4 regions of the Pseudomonas sp. GL_090 genome follow, and region 1 is predicted to be linked to each of the others. Evidence: predicted binding sites of a transcription regulator. Region 1 holds the regulator's gene; each other region holds the start of a gene.
The links. The regulator sigma-54, encoded in region 1, starts transcription at its own class of promoters, with help from an activator protein. The targets are predictions, from matches to a motif close to ANTGGCATNNANNTTGCTNT.
Positions count from the first base shown of each region.

Region 2: the regulator sigma-54 is predicted to act here: its motif matches at 2,765-2,784, upstream of AC3ITA_RS08830 (circularly permuted type 2 ATP-grasp protein).
Region 3: the regulator sigma-54 is predicted to act here: its motif matches at 3,299-3,318, upstream of glnA (type I glutamate--ammonia ligase).
Region 4: the regulator sigma-54 is predicted to act here: its motif matches at 2,977-2,996, upstream of AC3ITA_RS10095 (DNA translocase FtsK).

Region 1 is NZ_CM174452.1:957,879-962,882, reverse strand. It holds gene AC3ITA_RS04185 (KdsC family phosphatase) at 1-428, shown strand, start outside; gene lptC (LPS export ABC transporter periplasmic protein LptC) at 436-1,008, shown strand; gene lptA (lipopolysaccharide transport periplasmic protein LptA) at 995-1,543, shown strand; gene lptB (LPS export ABC transporter ATP-binding protein) at 1,543-2,268, shown strand; gene AC3ITA_RS04165 (RNA polymerase factor sigma-54) at 2,515-4,008, shown strand; gene hpf (ribosome hibernation-promoting factor, HPF/YfiA family) at 4,083-4,391, shown strand; gene ptsN (PTS IIA-like nitrogen regulatory protein PtsN) at 4,404-4,868, shown strand; gene rapZ (RNase adapter RapZ) at 4,871-5,004, shown strand, end outside.
Region 2 is NZ_CM174452.1:1,968,615-1,973,618, forward strand. It holds gene AC3ITA_RS08805 (hypothetical protein) at 1-36, shown strand, start outside; gene AC3ITA_RS08810 (PLD nuclease N-terminal domain-containing protein) at 117-308, shown strand; gene speE (polyamine aminopropyltransferase) at 562-1,437, shown strand; gene AC3ITA_RS08820 (hypothetical protein) at 1,655-1,888, shown strand; gene AC3ITA_RS08825 (ribonuclease E inhibitor RraB) at 2,099-2,443, shown strand; gene AC3ITA_RS08830 (circularly permuted type 2 ATP-grasp protein) at 2,817-4,226, shown strand; gene AC3ITA_RS08835 (alpha-E domain-containing protein) at 4,239-5,004, shown strand, end outside.
Region 3 is NZ_CM174452.1:348,067-353,070, reverse strand. It holds gene typA (translational GTPase TypA) at 1-1,490, opposite strand, end outside; gene thiI (tRNA uracil 4-sulfurtransferase ThiI) at 1,630-3,084, opposite strand; gene glnA (type I glutamate--ammonia ligase) at 3,413-4,819, shown strand; gene AC3ITA_RS01580 (DUF4124 domain-containing protein) at 4,963-5,004, shown strand, end outside.
Region 4 is NZ_CM174452.1:2,269,958-2,274,961, reverse strand. It holds gene lolA (outer membrane lipoprotein periplasmic chaperone LolA) at 1-262, opposite strand, end outside; gene AC3ITA_RS10095 (DNA translocase FtsK) at 329-2,740, opposite strand; gene trxB (thioredoxin-disulfide reductase) at 3,047-4,006, shown strand; gene aat (leucyl/phenylalanyl-tRNA--protein transferase) at 4,069-4,749, shown strand; gene AC3ITA_RS10080 (arginyltransferase) at 4,807-5,004, shown strand, end outside.

The DNA.
Region 1 (5,004 bases):
ACGGCAGCGAATTCAAGACGTTCAACACCCTCGACGGCCAGGGCATCAAGATGCTGATGGCCGCCGGCGTGCAGACCGCCATCATCAGTGGCCGCAAGACCCCGGTAGTCGAGCGGCGGGCCAAAAACCTCGGTATCCCGCACCTCTATCAGGGTCGCGAAGATAAACTGGTGGTACTCGATGAGCTACTGGCCCAACTCAACCTGAGCCATGAACAGGTGGCCTACCTCGGCGACGACCTGCCGGACCTGCCGGTGATTCGCCGCGTCGGCCTGGGCATGGCAGTGGCCAATGCCGCCAGTTTCGTGCGTGAACACGCTCACGGCATCACCCTCGCCCGTGGCGGCGAAGGTGCCGCTCGCGAATTCTGCGAATTGATCCTGCGCGCCCAGGACCGCCTCGATGCGGCCAATGCGGCGTACCTGTGAGCCCACTATGCTGAGCAAAAAGTTTCGCAACACCCTGATGTACAGTTGCATCGCGGCGATATTCGCCGCGGTTGGCTACTGGAACATCAGCCCGGAACGCTTCCTCGACAAGCCGGTAACGCCGGTCGATGAAAGCGCGATCGACTATTACGCCATCAACGCCCACAGCGTGCAGTACCTGCCCGACGGCAAGCTGCAATATGATCTGGTGTCCGACAAGGTCGAGCACCTCAAAGCGACCGAAGTGACATTGCTGACCAACCCCGACCTGAATGTGTTCCGCGGCACTGAATTCCCGTGGCACGTCCAGAGCCTGCGCGGCGAGGTCAACCCTGACGGCACACAGGTCGAACTGATCGATGACGTGCGCATCACGCGCTTCGACGAGAAAAACCGTAGAACCCTGATCACCAGCACCCGCATGACCGTGTTCCCGCAGCAGCAATATGCGCAGACCGAGCAAGACGTTAGAATCGACGGCGCTGGCGGTGTATCGACTGGCAAGGGAATGAAAGCGTATTTGAAAGAAAGCAGGATACACCTGCTATCGAACGTAAGAGGACAGTATGAGGCTCGTTAAAACCCTCCCGATTTTGCTCAGTCTGGGCGCAGCACTGGGAAGCGTGAGCGCCTGGGCTCTGCCGGAAGATCAACAGCAGCCTATCCGCATTCAGGCCGACGACGCCCAACTGGACGACAAGCAAGGCATTGCGACCTATAAGGGTGACGTGATCATCACCCAAGGCTCGATGAAGGTGACAGGCAACACCGTTACCATTACCCGCACCTCGACTGGCGACATTGACGTAGTGACCTCGGTGGGCAACCTGGCGTACTTCGAGCAATTGCAAACGGCTGGTGATACCAAGCCTGTTCAGGGCTGGGGCGTGACGATCCAGTATCACGCCTCGCAAAATCGCGTCGTGCTGATCGACAAGGCCAAAGTTGTCGACAAGGACAACAACGTCACCCAAGGCGAAAAAATTGTCTACGACACCGACAAGAAGCTCGCCAGCGCCGGTCGCGCCACGGGCAGCAAGATCACAGAGTCGCGCCCGCGCATCGACATGGTGATCCAGCCGAAGAAGAAAACCGACGAGAAAAAGGCCCAGTAATGGCAACTCTGAAAGCTCAGCATCTGGCCAAGAGCTACAAGAGCCGCCAGGTCGTGCGTGACGTCAGCCTGTCCATCGACAGCGGCCAGATCGTCGGCCTGCTTGGCCCGAACGGCGCCGGCAAGACCACCTGCTTCTACATGATCGTCGGCCTGGTACAGGCTGACCAGGGACGCGTCCTGATCGACGACCTGGACGTCAGCCACCAGCCGATGCACGGCCGTGCAAAAGCCGGTATCGGCTACCTGCCGCAGGAAGCATCGATCTTTCGCAAGCTGTCGGTGGCCGACAACATCATGGCCATCCTCGAGACCCGCAAGGAACTCGACAAGGCCGGCCGTCGCAAGGAGCTGGAAAGCCTGCTGCAGGAGTTCCACATCAGCCACATCCGCGACAACCTGGGCATGAGCCTGTCCGGTGGTGAGCGCCGTCGCGTGGAAATCGCCCGCGCCCTGGCCACCAACCCGAAATTCATCCTCCTCGACGAACCCTTCGCCGGCGTGGACCCGATTTCGGTCGGCGACATCAAGCAGATCATTCACCACCTCAAGGCCAAAGGCATTGGCGTGCTGATCACGGACCACAACGTTCGTGAAACCCTGGATATCTGTGAAACCGCCTACATCGTCAATGACGGTCAACTGATCGCCGAAGGCGACGCAGAGACCATCCTGGCCAACGATCTGGTCAAGGAAGTGTATCTGGGCCATGAGTTCCGCCTGTAAGCGCTGAGCTGTGCCCAGGCAGTCGCCCGGGCACCTGACCGGCCCACTCACCAGCGCCTCGTGCCGACAAGCGTGGTCAGCCCCCGACAAGGGCAGCGCAGCAACACAACTTTATAGTTTTTTATTGTTACAGCGCTCTAGGCAAATCCTTCAGTTTCAGGCATATAATTTGCTTAAGTTTGGCGCCCCGGCGCCCTGTAGTGGATGGCGCATGTGCGCCGGCGAATAAGGTGTTAAGCCCCTGCCATGAAACCATCGCTAGTCTTGAGAATGGGCCAGCAGCTGACGATGACACCGCAGCTGCAACAGGCCATCCGCCTGCTCCAATTGTCGACCCTGGACCTGCAACAGGAAATCCAGGAGGCCCTGGAGTCCAATCCGATGCTCGAACGCCAGGAAGAAGGCGACGACTTCGACAACTCCGACCCCTTGGCCGACAACGCCGAACAAAAGCCCAACACGGATATTCAGGAACCTTCCTACCAGGAAAGCGCCCCTACGGTTGATAACCTTGAGGAAGGCGACTGGAACGAACGCATTCCCAACGAACTTCCCGTCGATACTGCCTGGGAAGACGTTTACCAGACCAGCGCCAGCAGCCTGCCCAGCAACGACGATGACGAGTGGGACTTCACCACCCGCACATCGGCCGGCGAAAGCCTGCAGAGCCACTTGCTGTGGCAACTGAACCTGGCCCCGATGTCCGACACCGATCGCCTGATCGCCGTGACCCTGATCGACTGCATCAACAATCAAGGTTACCTGGACGAAACCCTCGAGGAGATCCTCGAAGCCTTCGACCCGGAACTGGACATCGAACTGGACGAAATCGAAGCCGTCCTGCACCGCATCCAGCAATTCGAGCCTGCCGGCATCGGCGCCCGCAACCTGGGCGAATGCCTGCTGCTGCAATTGCGCCAGCTGCCTGCCAAGACCCCTTGGCTGGCCGAGGCCAAGCGCCTGGTCACCGATTACATCGACCTGCTTGGCAGCCGCGACTACAGCCAGTTGATGCGTCGCATGAAGCTCAAGGAAGACGAACTGCGCCAGGTCATCGAACTGGTCCAGAGCCTCAACCCGCGCCCGGGCTCGCAGATCGAGTCCACCGAAGCCGAGTATGTCGTTCCTGACGTCATCGTGCGCAAGGACAACGAGCGCTGGCTGGTGGAGCTCAATCAGGAGTCGGTGCCACGGCTGCGGGTCAATGCCCAATACGCCGGTTTCGTGCGCCGCGCCGACACCAGTGCCGACAACACCTTCATGCGCAATCAGTTGCAGGAGGCCCGCTGGTTCATCAAGAGCCTGCAAAGCCGCAATGAAACCCTGATGAAGGTTGCCACCCAGATCGTCGAGCATCAGCGCGGGTTCCTCGAATATGGCGACGAAGCCATGAAGCCGCTGGTCCTGCATGACATCGCCGAAGCGGTAGGCATGCATGAATCGACGATTTCACGGGTGACCACCCAGAAGTTCATGCACACCCCCCGGGGCATTTATGAACTGAAGTACTTTTTCTCCAGTCACGTAAGCACCTCCGAAGGCGGCGAATGCTCGTCCACGGCGATCCGGGCGATCATCAAAAAACTGGTTGCAGCGGAAAATCAGAAAAAGCCGTTGAGTGACAGCAAGATCGCTGGTTTACTGGAGGCACAAGGCATTCAGGTGGCTCGCCGCACCGTCGCCAAGTACCGCGAATCCCTCGGGATCGCGCCTTCGAGCGAACGCAAGCGGTTGATGTAGAGCCACGCCACAGCGTTCCAGTGGTAGATCATCTGATCTACCGCTTTATGCACTGGCAACGAAGGAGAAGCTGTATGCAAGTCAACATCAGTGGACACCAACTGGAAGTGACCGAACCTCTTCGCACCTACATCGGCGAAAAACTCGAACGATTGGAGCGACATTTCGACAAGATCACTAATGTGCAGGTCACGATGACCGTCGAAAAACTGAAGCAGAAAATCGAAGCCACGCTGCATATTCCCGGGAATGAAGTGGTCGCCAACGCGGAACATACCGATATGTACGCCGCGATCGACGCACTCACCGACAAGCTGGATAAACAACTCAAAAAGCATAAGGAAAAGACCCAGAGCCTCCTCCAGGGCGCAACCGGTCGTTAACACTCCCTACCCATGATCCGACTTGAAAGTATCCTGACCCCCGGCCGTTCCCTGGTGAACGTGCCGGGAGGCAGTAAAAAGAAAGCCCTCGAACAAATTGCCAATCTGATCGCCCGCGAAGTGCCGGCCCTGGAGATGCAAGATGTCTTCGAGGCACTGATCGCCCGTGAAAAACTCGGCTCCACCGGGTTTGGCAATGGCATCGCCATTCCACATTGCCGTCTCAAGGGCTGTGTTTCGCCCATCAGTGCATTGATGCACCTGGACGCCCCTATCGATTTCGACGCCATCGATGGCGCGCCGGTTGACCTGCTGTTCGTGCTGCTGGTCCCGGAAGCCGCCACCGATGCGCACCTTGAGCTGCTGCGCCAGATCGCCAGCATGCTCGACCGCAAGGAAGTGCGCGAAAAGCTGCGAAGTGCTGCAAGCAACGAAGCCCTGTATCAGGTTGTCCTGGACGAGCAAAACGGTCAGTAATCATGCGCTTGATCATCGTCAGTGGCCGTTCCGGCTCAGGTAAAAGTACCGCCCTCAACGTTCTTGAGGACAACGGCTACTACTGCATCGACAACCTGCCCGCCGGTCTGCTGCCGGAGCTGGCCGAACGCGCCCT
Region 2 (5,004 bases), 1.0 Mb from region 1:
TCCCTGGAAGCCCTGAAAGTGGCGGTCCACGTCTGATCCAGGCACGGTCAATAAAAAGGAATCCTCGCGACGACCGTCTATCCTGAGGGGGCATATCACTCTTTGGGAGCGTCACCATGGGTTCCACGTTCAACAGCCTGGTTGCCTTGATCATTTTTGTCCTGGACATCTGGGCCATCATCAACGTCTTCAAAAGTAGCGCCGAGACCGGGATGAAAATCCTCTGGGTGCTGCTGATCGCGCTGTTGCCGGTGTTGGGACTGATCATTTGGGCCATCGCCGGGCCGCGGGGCAATGTCAAACTCTGAACCGGCAACACTGAACCTGTGGGAGCGAGCCTGCTCGCGAAGAACGATGACGCGCAGCCACTGAAACACCGCATCGCCTGCTTCGCGAGCAGGCTCGCTCCCACAATGTTCTGCGGGTACTTCGATGACGAAGGTTCGACCTGTCATGTTCCGCGACGTAGAATGCGCGCCTTTCCCGGTCAATCGAGACGCTCGATTGGCCATCATGGGCGGGTAACCGTCCGTTGCCACCGCATTCATCGGAGCACTTCCCATGAGCAACACCCCGACCAGCGACTACCTGGAAACCCTCTACGAAGGCTACGGCCAGCGTTTTCGCATGGAAAAACTGCTGCACGAAGTGCGCACCGAGCACCAGCACCTGGTGATTTTCGAAAACCCGCGCATGGGCCGGGTGATGGCGCTGGACGGCGTGATCCAGACCACCGAAGCCGACGAGTTCATCTACCACGAAATGCTCACCCACGTGCCGATCCTGGCGCACGGTGCCGCCAAACGCGTGCTGATCATCGGCGGCGGTGACGGCGGCATGTTGCGTGAAGTGGCCAAGCACCGCGGCGTCGAGCACATCACCATGGTCGAGATCGACGGCACCGTGGTCGACATGTGCAAGGAATTCCTGCCGAACCACTCCAAGGGCGCGTTCGATGATCCACGCCTGAACCTGGTGATCGACGACGGCATGCGTTTCGTCGCTACCACCACTGAAAAGTTCGACGTGATCATTTCCGACTCCACCGACCCGATCGGACCGGGTGAAGTGCTGTTCTCGGAAAACTTCTACCAGGCCTGCCACCGTTGCCTGAACGAGGGCGGCATCCTGGTGACCCAGAACGGCACGCCGTTCATGCAGATCGAAGAAGTGAAGACCACCGCCGGCCGCCTGCGCAGCCTGTTCCCGGACTGGCACTTCTACCAGGCCGCCGTGCCGACCTACATCGGTGGCTCGATGACCTTCGCCTGGGGCGCCACCAATACCGCTTATCGCAAGTTGTCCCGCGAAACCCTGCAACAGCGCTTCGCGGGCAGCGGCATCGTCACCCGCTACTACAATCCTGAAATCCACATCGGCGCCTTCGCCTTGCCGCAATACGTGCTGCAGGCGGTGAACAAGCCAAGCAACGATTGATGGGTTGAAACACAAAACCTGTGGGAGCGAGCCTGCTCGCGATGGACGTGAACGATGACGCGGGATGTCTGATTTAACGCGGCGTTCTCAAGTTTTTCGCGAGCAGGCTCGCTCCTACAGAGATCTACGATGGGTGCAGATCCGGCGGAACAATCAGCCAGCTAACAAGGTCGAGATAGAGGTAAGCCCATCCATGGGTTTTACCAAGGAGGCACCAATGCAAAAGTGGAAAGTCACTTTCGTGGATGATCATGGCGAAACCATCAACGAAGTCTTTGAGTGCACCGAGCGCCCGGACTACGAGCGTGCCGCCAGGCTCATCAAGGCCCGGCTTCTTCCTGTCGCCGCCGAACTGGATCTGAACGATCTGGAAGGGCGGACCACTGATGCATGCGTCAAAGATCTCAAGTCCCAGAACAGCATACAAATCCTCGGCATTACTCCAATCTGAACGACACCTGTCGCATTCACATCCAGCCCTTGGCAGGGGCTCTATCTTGAGGCTACTCTGCAAGCGAGATCAGCGAATGAATCGCTAAGGTCTGGTCTTGTCAGCTCCATGCTTGTTTCCCGCCGGCACATCGGTTGCCGTCGCTCGCGCTGTTCGGTTGCGGGTGAGGGAGTACGGAAAGTCTATCCATCGGTTTGAGGAGGACGTTTCATGAGCACAGCCTATCAAGAAGACATCAGCAGCAGCGTGCTGCGCCGCATGAAAGAAGGCGGTTTTGACTTTTCACGGTTCCATCCCATCGAGTTCTACGCCATTTTCCCGGACGAGGAGCGGGCACGCAGGGCGGCAGGTCATTTTCACCGTGGTGAATCCCTGGATGCGCAAGTCAGTGTGCGCGACGATGGCGCCTGGGCGCTGGAGTTGTGCAAGGTCATGTATGCCACCTACGACGACATCGGCGACTTCGAACAGGGTTTCGAAGCAGTGGTCGAGCCTCTGGGCGGCGTCATCGAAGGCTGGGGTGTGAAACAGGAGGTACGAGGGCGACTCGCATAACCTTATGAACAGTGACAACCGGCAATGACGGCTGACCTTCGGGTTGGCCGTTTTCGTTTTCGCCGACAGGACATTGACCACGACCCCGTAGGAGCTGCGGTGCGGCGATCCGACTTGCCAGCGAAGGCGTCCCCGAAGAGCGACGCATGACTCATGGGCCCCTTCGCCAGCAAGCTGGCTCCTACAGACTATGCTGGTGATAGGCGATCACAGCGCCTTGCAATGAAGCGGGGGCGATCAGGTTGGGGCATTTGTCGCACAGGATTGGTGCGGTGCGTGCGTCTTGATTATCCAACTGATTGAAATCTAAGCGTTTATGCCGATGGCACGGGCCTTGCGAAGGTCTGGACGTCCGAGTGACAAGGAGTACGGCATGATCCGCACCTATTTTGACGAGATGTACGATGCCGGCGGCCAGGTCCGCCCGCATTATCGGGAGTTTGCCCGTTGGCTGGCCGAGACGCCTGACGAGCTTCTGGCACAACGGCGACGCGAGGCCGATCTGTTGTTTCATCGCGCCGGGATTACTTTCACGCTCTACGGGGACGAGCAGGGCACAGAGCGCCTGATTCCCTTCGACACCATTCCCCGCAGCATCCCCGCCAGCGAATGGCGGATTGTCGAGCGCGGCTGCATCCAGCGGGTCAAGGCGTTGAACATGTTCCTCGCCGACCTCTACCACGAGCAGCGCATCATCAAGGCCGGTATCATTCCGGCCGAGCAGGTGCTGGCCAACGAGCAGTACCAGTTGGCGATGCAAGGGCTGGATCTGCACCGCGATATCTATTCGCACATCTCCGGCGTCGACCTGGTGCGCGACGGCGACGGCACCTACTACGTGCTCGAAGACAATCTGCGAACTCCGAGTGGCGTCAGCTACATGCTCGAAGACCGCAAGATGATGATGCGCTTGTTCCCCGAGCTGTTCGCGGCGCAACGCATCGCCCCCATCGACCACTACCCGAACCTGCTGCTCGACACCCTGAAAAGCTCAAGCCCGATCGATAACCCGAGCGTGGTGGTGCTGACGCCGGGGCGCTTCAACAGTGCGTTCTTCGAGCATGCGTTCCTGGCGCGGGAAATGGGCGTGGAGCTGGTGGAGGGCGCGGACCTGTTCGTGCGTGACGACAAGGTCTACATGCGCACCACCGACGGGCCGAAAGCGGTCGACGTGATTTATCGTCGCCTCGACGACGCGTTCCTCGATCCCCTGGCCTTCAACCCGGAATCGATGCTCGGTGTGCCGGGGCTGCTGTCGTCCTACCGTTCCGGCAACGTGGTGCTGGCCAATGCCATCGGCACGGGGGTGGCGGACGACAAGTCGGTGTACCCGTTCGTTACCGACATGATCCGTTTCTACCTCGATGAAGAACCGATCCTGAAGAACGTTCCTACGTGGCAGTGCCGTAATCCGTCTGAGCTTTCCCACGTGCTGGCCAATCTGCCGGAACTGGTGGTCAAGGAAACCCAAGGCTCCGGCGGGTACGGAATGCTGGTGGGGCCGGCGGCGACGGCGGCGGAAATCGAAGCCTTCCGCGCGCGGATCATCGCCAAGCCCCATGCGTATATCGCGCAACCGACGTTGTCGCTGTCGACCTGTCCGACCTTTGTCGAAAACGGTATTGCACCACGCCACATCGACTTGCGGCCGTTTGTCCTGTCGGGTCGTGAAACCCGGGTCGTGCCCGGCGGCCTGACCCGTGTCGCCCTGCGCGAAGGCTCCCTGGTGGTGAATTCCTCCCAGGGTGGCGGAACCAAGGACACCTGGGTGGTTGAGGATTGAAGGAAGCGTGCCATGTTAAGTAGAACTGCCTCGGATTTGTATTGGATGTCGCGTTACCTGGAGCGGGCGGAAAACCTCGCCCGGATGCTCGACATCAGCTATTCGCTGTCGCTGATGCCGCAAGACGGTCGTGGCGACGGTTTGCACGAACTGGCCATGCCGCTGTTGATCACCGGCACCCTGGACGATTATCTGGAGCGCCATGGCGAGCTGCATGCCGAACGGCTGCTGCATTTCTTCGCCCTGGATGCAGCCAACCCGGCGAGCATCTACAGCTGCCTCGGTGCCGCACGGGCCAGCGCCCATGCGGTGCGTGGGCGCATCACTGCCGATATGTGGGAAAACATCAACGCCACCTGGCTGGAAATTCGCGGCATCGCCGAACAGGGCCTCAGTCGCTACGGCATGAGCCGTTTCTGCGAGTGGATCAAGGAACGTTCCCACCTGTTCCGGGGCGCTTCCTACGGCACCATCATGCGTAACGATGCGTTTCGCTTCATTCGACTGGGGACCTTTATCGAGCGGGCGGACAACACCTTGCGCCTGCTCGATGCCCGCTACGAAATGGCCGGCGACCAGGCCGAAGCGGTCAGCGATGGCACCGCCCATGCGTATTACCAATGGAGCGCGTTGTTGCGGGCGTTGTCGTCGTTCGAGGCCTACACGGAAATCTACCGTGACGCCCCCGGTGCCCGGCATGTCGCTGAATTGCTGTTGCTGCGGGCCGATGTACCGCGATCCCTGCGCGCCTGCACCGAAGAAATCGACCAGATCCTGG
Region 3 (5,004 bases), 610 kb from region 1:
AGTGCCTTGCCGGTTTCAACCGAAACCAGAACGCCGTTCTGACGGCCGGACATGTCGCCGGACTTCATCACGTCGTAACGGTCGAAGATCGAGGTCAGGATGCCAGCACCGTTGGTCAGGGTCAGGAACTGGTTACGGAAACCGATCAGACCACGAGCAGGGATGTTGTATTCCAGACGTACACGGCCCTTGCCATCCGGCACCATGTTGGTCAGGTCGCCCTTACGCAGGCCCATCTCTTCCATCACCTTGCCCTGGGATTCTTCAGGGGTGTCGATGGTGACGTTTTCGAATGGTTCGTGCTTCACGCCGTCAACCAGACGGATGATCACTTCCGGACGGCCTACAGCCATTTCGAAGCCTTCGCGACGCATGGTTTCGATCAGTACCGAGAGGTGCAGTTCGCCACGGCCGGAAACCTTGAACTTGTCAGCCGAGTCGCCTTCTTCAACGCGCAGTGCAACGTTGTACAGCAGCTCTTTGTCCAGACGTTCCTTGATGTTACGGGAAGTCACAAACTTGCCTTCTTTACCGCAGAATGGCGAGTCGTTTACCTGGAAGGTCATGGAAACGGTTGGCTCGTCGACGGTCAACGGCTTCATCGCTTCAACGGTGTCCGGGTGGCACAGGGTGTCGGAGATGAACAGCGAGTCCATACCGCTGATGCACACGATGTCGCCTGCGGCAGCTTCTTCAACGTCTACACGGTGCAGACCGTGGTGACCCATCAGCTTCAGGATACGACCGTTACGCTTCTTGCCGTCGGCGCCGATAGCGACAACCGGGGTGTTCGGCTTGACGCGACCACGAGCGATACGGCCAACACCGATAACACCCAGGAAGCTGTTGTAGTCCAGTGCGGAGATCTGCATCTGGAACGGACCTTCACGGTCAACAGCCGGCGCCGGTACGTTGTCGACGATCGACTGGTACAGCGGGGTCATGTCTTCAGCCATCTCGTTGTGGTCCAGACCGGCAATACCGTTCAGGGCCGAGGCGTAGACGACTTTGAAGTCCAGCTGTTCTTCGGTGGCACCCAGGTTGTCGAACAGGTCGAAGATCTGGTCCAGAACCCAGTCCGGACGCGCGCCTGGACGGTCAACCTTGTTGATGCACACGATCGGACGCAGGCCGGCTTCGAAAGCCTTCTTGGTCACGAAACGGGTTTGCGGCATAGGGCCGTCTTGAGCGTCAACCAGCAGCAGAACGGAGTCGACCATCGACATTACGCGTTCAACTTCGCCGCCGAAGTCGGCGTGGCCCGGGGTGTCCACGATGTTGATGTGGTAGCCGTTCCAGTTGATGGCGGTGTTTTTCGCCAGAATGGTAATACCGCGCTCTTTTTCCTGGTCGTTGGAGTCCATCACGCGCTCGTCGTTGAGCTCGTTGCGCTCCAGGGTGCCGGATTGACGCAGGAGTTTGTCTACCAGGGTGGTCTTACCATGGTCAACGTGGGCAATGATGGCGATGTTGCGTAGATTTTCGATCACTTGTGTATCTCGATCAGAGGATTCGGTGTGCTGACAAGTCTTGGCAGCGATTAACAGTAGCGTCCGTGAAAGCCGTTACAGCTTGACGGTGGCATCGGGGGGCCGGTGACGCAGGCCACAGGCAAACAGCCCCGGGCACTTAGCTCGGTCGATAAACGCGCACATTGGCATGCCCCTCACTGAGCAAATGGTGGGCATGCAGGCGACTCATCACGCCTTTGTCGCAATACAGCAGGTACTGGCGAGTAGGGTCCAGTTCCTTGAAACGAGCGTTCACTGCATAAAACGGCATCGTTTGTACCTCGATGCCAGCGAGTTCCAGCGGGTCGTCTTCAGCGGCATCCGGGTGGCGGATGTCGATGACGATCTGACCGGCCAGCGCTTCGCTGACTTCTTCAATCTGCAAATCCTGGCCCAGTTCATCGATCACGCGATCGATCGGCACCAGTTTGGCGTTTTCGAGCGCACGCTCGAGTACCGCCATATCGAATTCTTTCTCTTCATGCTCGACGCGATGGCGCTTGGCCGCGGTCTTCGGATTGACCGAGATGACGCCGCAGTATTCCGGCATGTGCCGGGCAAAATCGGCGGTGCCGATTTCGTTGGCCGTGTCGATGATGTCCTGCTTGTGCGCGACGATCAGTGGGCGCAGGACAAGCTTGTCGGTCACACAGTCGATCACTGACAGGTTCGGCAGCGTCTGGCTCGACACCTGGGAGATCGCCTCACCGGTGACCAGTGCGTCGATGTGCAGTCGATCGGCAATTTGGGACGAAGCGCGCAACATCATACGCTTCAATACTACGCCCATATGACTGTTATCGACTTTGCCGAGAATTTCGCCCAGCACTTCTTCGAATGGCACACTGACAAATAGCACGCGTTGGGAGCTGCCGTACTTCTTCCAGATGAAATGCGCGACTTCCATGACACCCAGCTCGTGGGCACGTCCGCCCAGATTGAAGAAGCAGAAATGCACCATCAGCCCGCGGCGCATGATCTGGTAGGCCGCCACGGTGGAGTCGAAGCCACCGGACATCAGCACCAGAGTCTGCTCCAGGGCACCCAGCGGATATCCGCCGATGCCGTTGTGCTGGCTGTGGATCACGAACAACCGTTGGTCGCGAACTTCGATCCGGACTTCGACTTCAGGCTTTTTCAGGTCGATCCCGGCGGCGCCGCACTCACGTCGCAGCTTGCTGCCGACATATTTTTCGATATCGATCGAGCTGAACGGGTGCTTGCCGGCGCGTTTGCAACGCACCGAAAAGATCTTGCCGGCCAGCGCATCGCCGTAGTGCTGCCTGCACTTTTCGGTGATGTCGTCGAAGTCGCCCAGCGGGTACTCGTCGATCTGCAGAAAGTGCGCGATGCCCGGCATGCAGGTCAGACGCTCACCCATCTCTTTCAAGGCTTTCGGGTCGGTAACGCGGGTTTCCAGCTCGAGATTGTCCCACACGCCGTTCACCACCACGGCCGGGTCCAGATCGCGGAGCACGGCGCGGATGTTTTTGGCCAACTGGCGGATAAATTTCGTCCGGACAGGTCGACTCTTGATGGTGATCTCGGGGAAGACTTTTACGATTAATTTCATGGAAACAGCGCGCGCATGGCCTGCCGAAAAAGGGGGGCGCGGATTATAGCGGAAATTGCTCAAGGTTTAACCAGTTAATGTGCAGAAGGTTTTGCGCGCACCAAAACAGGTCATTTATTGAATCTGACGCCACATTACAGGGCGAGATTTTCTGCTTTAAAGCGCAATATGCCTTCGCAAGCGTGTTTTTGGGGCAAAAAACCCATGCTGGGGCACTGGCATGCAATTTGCTCCCTTGTGAGGCAGGTTGCCTTGGCAGAGTATTCGCGCCGGCATCACCCACATTTAAGGGCATCCATTACTAGCCCGAAGCCACCCGGAGGACACTATGTCGAAGTCGGTTCAACTCATCAAAGATCATGACGTCAAGTGGATTGATCTGCGCTTCACGGACACCAAAGGCACTCAGCACCACGTGACCATGCCGGCTCGCGATGCGCTGGATGACGACTTCTTCGAAGTCGGCAAAATGTTCGACGGTTCCTCCATCGCTGGCTGGAAAGGCATCGAAGCCTCCGACATGATCCTGATGCCGGACGACTCCACCGCCGTCCTGGATCCGTTCACCGAAGAGCCGACCCTGATCCTGGTCTGCGACATCATCGAACCTTCGAGCATGCAAGGCTACGACCGCGACCCACGTGCGATCGCCAAGCGCGCCGAAGAGCACCTGAAAGCCACCGCTATCGGCGACACCGTATACGCCGGTCCAGAGCCAGAGTTCTTCATCTTCGACCAGGTGAAGTTCAAGTCCGACATTTCCGGTTCCATGTTCAAGATCTACTCTGAACAAGGTTCGTGGATGTCCGACCAGGACATCGAAGGCGGCAACAAAGGCCACCGTCCAGGCGTCAAAGGCGGCTACTTCCCGGTTCCGCCGTTCGACCACGACCACGAAATCCGTACCTCCATGTGCAACGCACTGGAAGAAATGGGCCTGACCGTCGAAGTTCACCACCACGAAGTGGCAACTGCCGGCCAGAACGAAATCGGCGTCAAGTTCAACACCCTGGTGAAAAAAGCCGACGAAACCCAAACCCTGAAGTACGTCGTGCACAACGTAGCCGATGCCTACGGTCGCACCGCGACCTTCATGCCTAAGCCTCTGTACGGCGACAACGGCTCGGGTATGCACGTACACATGTCCATCTGGAAAGATGGCAAGAACACCTTCGCTGGCGAAGGCTATGCCGGCCTGTCCGACACCGCCCTGTACTTCATCGGCGGCATCATCAAGCACGGTAAGGCCCTGAACGGCTTCACCAACCCGGCGACCAACTCCTACAAGCGTCTGGTTCCAGGCTTCGAAGCCCCAGTGATGCTGGCCTACTCGGCTCGCAACCGCTCCGCTTCGATCCGTATTCCTTACGTGTCGAGCCCGAAAGCCCGCCGTATTGAAGCACGTTTCCCGGATCCGGCTGCCAACCCGTACCTGTGCTTCGCCGCACTGCTGATGGCCGGCCTGGACGGCATCCAGAACAAGATCCACCCTGGCGATGCCGCTGACAAAAACCTGTACGACCTGCCGCCTGAAGAGGCCAAAGAGATCCCACAAGTTTGCGGCAGCCTGAAAGAAGCCCTGGAAGAGCTGGACAAAGGTCGTGCGTTCCTGACCAAAGGCGGCGTTTTCAGCGACGACTTCATCGACGCTTACATCGCCCTTAAAAGCGAAGAAGAAATCAAGGTACGTACCTTCGTACACCCACTGGAATACGAGCTGTACTACAGCTGCTGATCCGGTAGCGTCGCGACACGCGGCGTGACAAAAAGAGGCCTCCTTCGGGAGGCCTTTTTTATTGTCAGGATGTTCAGCGACTTGGGATAACCACCAACCCTGACCTATGCTGCAACCCTACGCTTTCGTTTCCGGTTGTTTTTATGGGTCGTGGTTTTCTTTTCATCCTGCTGCTGATCGCTCTG
Region 4 (5,004 bases), 1.3 Mb from region 1:
TCTTGCCGTCGGATACCATGGTCTGCTCGGCCGGCGCATTAGTGTGCCAGTAGAACAGGCCCGGGCGCTGCAGCGTCATGTCGCCGCTGGTTTCCTGCAACTGGGTGCCGCTGCCGTCGAGGGTCAGCTGCGAAAAGTTGGCCGTCAGCGTCTTGGATTTTTCCAGCAGTTGGGTCAGGCGTGCCACGTCCTTGTCATCGGCGTTAGCCTGGAGCGTGGTCAAGGCCAGTACCGGCAGCAACAGCATGCGGATCAGACGCATGGGAGTCCTCATAACATTCGTGGGAGTGCGGGCGGCGCCGAAGGCACCACCCCTTTCAAACTCGGGTCAGTCGCGCACCGGGTCCGGGGCCAGGACTTCACGCGAACCGTTGGTGTTCATGGACGTCACGACCCCGGCCATTTCCATGGCTTCGATCATGCGCGCGGCACGGTTGTAGCCGATCTTCAGCTTGCGCTGAACCGCGGAAATGGAGGCGCGACGGCTTTCCAGCACGAACTGCACGGCTTCGTCGTACAGCGCATCGGCCTCGGGATCGTCTCCGTCGCCGCCACCGCTGCTGCCTTCAAAGCCGCTGCCCGCCTCTTCGACCCCATTGAGAATGTCGTCGTTGTATTCCGGCGCGCCCCGCAGCTTCCAGGCTTCCACCACGCGGTGAACCTCATCGTCGGACACGAAAGCACCGTGAACACGAATCGGCAGGCTGGTGCCCGGCGGCATGTAGAGCATGTCACCGTGACCCAGCAGTTGTTCGGCGCCGCCCTGGTCGATGATGGTCCGGGAGTCGATCTTGCTCGATACCTGGAACGCCATGCGGGTCGGGATGTTGGCCTTGATCAGACCGGTGATCACATCCACCGACGGACGCTGGGTAGCCAGGATCAAGTGGATACCGGCCGCACGCGCCTTTTGCGCGATACGGGCGATCAGTTCTTCAACCTTCTTGCCCACGATCATCATCATGTCGGCGAATTCGTCGACTACGACCACGATGGTCGGCAACTTGCTCAGCAGCGGCGCTTCGTCGTGGATGCTTTCGCGCTTGTACAGCGGATCGCTCAACGGCTCGCCGGCGTCCTGGGCTTCCTTGACCTTGGCGTTGAAGCCCGACAGGTTTCGCACACCCATCTTGGCCATCAGCTTGTAGCGTCGCTCCATCTCGGCAACGCTCCAGCGCAGGGCGTTGGCGGCGTCCTTCATGTCGGTGACCACCGGGCACAGCAGGTGCGGAATGCCTTCGTAGATCGACAGTTCGAGCATTTTCGGGTCGATCATGATCAGCTTGGCGTCTTCCGGGCCGGACTTGAACAGGATCGACAGGATCATCGCGTTCACACCCACCGACTTACCGGAACCGGTGGTACCGGCCACCAGCAAATGTGGCATTTTCGCCAGGTCGGTGATGACCGGCTTGCCACCGATGTCGTGGCCCAGGGCCAGGGTGACCGGCGACTTGAAGTTGTCGTACTCGGGGGTCGACAACACCTCGGAGAAGCGCACGATCTGCCGGTCTTCGTTGGGAATCTCGATACCGACCGTGGTCTTGCCCGGAATAACTTCCACCACGCGCACGCTGGTCACGGCCAGGGAGCGCGCAAGGTCTTTGGCCAGGTTGGAAATACGGCTGACCTTGACCCCGGCCGCCGGCTGGATTTCGTAACGGGTGATCACCGGGCCCGGGTGAATCGAATCCACTGTGACTTCGACGCCGAATTCCTTGAGCTTGATTTCCAGCAAGTGGCCAACCGCAGCCAGGGATTCGGGCGAGTAATTGAGCTGTTTCTTTTCCGCCGGGTCGAGAATCGAGATCGGCGGCAAGGTGCCTTCCACGGCGCTGTCGACGAACAGTGGCGCCTGCTTCTCTTTTTCGACGCGCTTGCTCGGTGCGGCGGGCTTTGGCGGCGCGGGCGCAATCACCGGCGGCACCTGCTTCTCGCGCTCGGACATGTGCTTGCTCAGGGCTTGCTCACGCTCGATCAGGCGCTCCTTGACCTTGGCCTGCTCGCGCTTGTCGGTGACGGTCGGCGCGACCACTTCATCCATACGGTCGTCGACTTCACGCAACTGGGCGACCAGCTGTTTGCGCTCGGTACGGGCTGCCCACCAGCGATTGGCGGCGCCCTGGAACAGTTCGAACAGGTCGAGGGTGATCTTGCCAGTGATGTCCATCACTTTGAACCACGACAGGTCGGTAAACACGGTCAGGCCGAACAGGAACAAGGCAATGAACAACAGCGTGCTGCCCTGGATATTCAGGGCGTTCCTGGCCAGTTCGCCGAGGCTTTCCCCCAGCGCACCGCCCGCACCGGCCGGCAGACCGGTCGCGGCATGGAAATGGATATGGGCCAGGGCGGCGCCCGACAGCACCAGGAACACCAGGCCGATCAGGCGCCAGGAGAACAACCAGCCGCTCCATTGCCACGGTTCGTGGCGCTGGCGGAAGATCTGGTACGCCTTGACGGCCAGCAGCAACGGGAAGATGTAGGCGAAGTAACCCAGCACCATGAACAGGATATCGGCGCTGTAGGAGCCCGCTGGTCCGCCGAAGTTCTGCACGTCGTCGATCTTGCTGTTATGACTCCAGCCCGGATCATCCTTGCCATAGGTCAACAAGGCCATCATCAGGAACAGGCACAAGGCACCGATGGCGATCAGCGCACCTTCCTTGAGTCGGTAGTGCAAGTGCTGGCGCCAGAGTGGTACGACGGCTGGTTTAGGTGCTGCGGTGGATTTCTTCAAAACGCTTCTTTTCCTGCGCCTATGGCGCGTCCATCTGATGAATGTCTATAAAAACTGCAAAAAAACTGCCCAATCCAGGCAGGTAAAAAAGTTAACACGCGTTACCGGGACTACTTTTAACACTGCGCCCCGGTTTTTATAAACATGGCGCGCACTGAATATAGGTAACACGCAGGGCATTGTACGGGTTTGTACGCACGACGCCATGCTTGAGATCCTTGGGTGTAGCATAGTCAAAAGCATATGACATGCTGTTCAATTTGAGCATGCATTCTCTTTTGTGACAAAGGCTTATGAGGTGTTTTTATGAGCGAAGCGAAGCATTCACGCCTGATTATCCTGGGCTCCGGCCCCGCTGGTTACAGCGCGGCCGTTTATGCCGCCCGTGCCAACCTCAAGCCCGTTGTCATTACCGGCATCCAGGCAGGCGGCCAACTCACCACCACCGTTGAAGTGGATAACTGGCCAGGGGACGTTGAAGGCCTGACCGGACCGGTGCTGATGGATCGCATGCAAAAACACGCCGAGCGCTTTGCCACCGAGATCGTTTACGACCACATCCATACCGCCAAGTTGCAACAACGGCCGTTCGAGCTGATCGGCGATGGCGGCATCTACACCTGCGACGCACTGATCATTGCCACCGGTGCCTCCGCGCAATACCTGGGCCTGCCGTCGGAAGAAGCGTTTGCCGGCAAAGGGGTGTCGGCATGCGCGACCTGCGATGGATTTTTCTATCGCAATCAGGTGGTTGCGGTAGTCGGCGGCGGCAACACAGCGGTCGAAGAAGCCTTGTACCTGTCGAACATCGCCAAGGAAGTGCACCTGATTCACCGCCGCGACAAGCTGCGTTCGGAGAAGATCCTCCAGGACAAACTCTTCGAAAAAGCCGCCAATGGCAATATCCGCCTGCACTGGAACCAGAACCTGGACGAAGTGCTCGGCGATGCCAGCGGCGTGACCGGCGCCCGCCTGCGGGACAGCCACACCGGCGAAACGAAGGAACTGCCGCTGGCCGGGGTGTTTATCGCCATCGGCCATAAACCCAACACCGACCTGTTCGCGGGCCAACTTGAAATGCGCGACGGGTATCTGCTGGTCAAGGGTGGCAGCGAAGGCAATGCCACCGCTACGGCGATTGCCGGGGTGTTTGCCGCCGGCGACGTGGCCGACCACGTTTATCGCCAGGCCGTTACGTCTGCCGGGGCCGGTTGCATGGCGGCGCTGGACGCTGAAAAATACCTCGACGACATTCCTGCCGTTTAAAGGCAAACTTTATGGCGGGCCAAAACCCGCCACTGCCCTCCCCTTCTGCAAGCCCGGATGCCATGCTGACTTGGTTACAACGCAACACCTTGCATTTCCCACCGCTGGAAAAGGCCATGCGCGACCCCAACGGGCTTCTGGCTGCCGGGGGCGACCTGTCCGCCGATCGGCTGATCTCGGCTTATCGCCACGGCTGCTTCCCCTGGTTTTCCGAAGGCCAGCCGATCCTCTGGTGGTCGCCGGACCCACGCACGGTTCTGTTTCCCGACGAATTGCACGTCTCGCGCAGCCTGAACAAACTGCTGCGTCAGCAACGCTATCAAGTGACCTTTGACCAGGACTTCGCCGCCGTCATCCGTGCCTGTGCAGCCCCTCGGGAATATGCTGACGGCACCTGGATCACCGAGGCCATGCAGGACGCTTACATCGAACTGCACAGGCGCGGGCATGCGCACTCGGTGGAAGTGTGGGACGGGGACGAACTGGTCGGTGGGTTATATGGCCTGGCAATGGGCCAGCTGTTTTTCGGCGAGTCCATGTTCAGCCTTGCCGACAACGCCTCGAAATTCGGCTTTGCCACACTGGTCCGGCATCTGAAAGACTCGGGGTTCGTGTTGATCGACTGCCAGATGCCCACCGACCACCTGCACAGTCTGGGCGCCCGGGCGATTGCGCGCCGCGAGTTTGCCAATTACCTTGCGCAGCATCTGGACCAGCCCAGCAGCGCCAATTGGGTTTGCTGAGCGACATTTGCGCGCGTGGCTTACACTTATTCAAAAGCATTATCCCGAGGGTTGATCATGACCGAGTTGGCGCGTTTGAAGTTCTATGCCACTCAGCCGCACTCTTGCAGTTATCTGCCCGAGGAGCAGGCCACAACCCTGTTCCTCGACCCTAGTCAGCCCATGGATGTGCATGTCTACGCAGACCTGTCGGAGATGGGGTTTCGTCGCAGTGGCGACCATCTCTACCGGCCGCATTGCCAGAATTGCAATGCC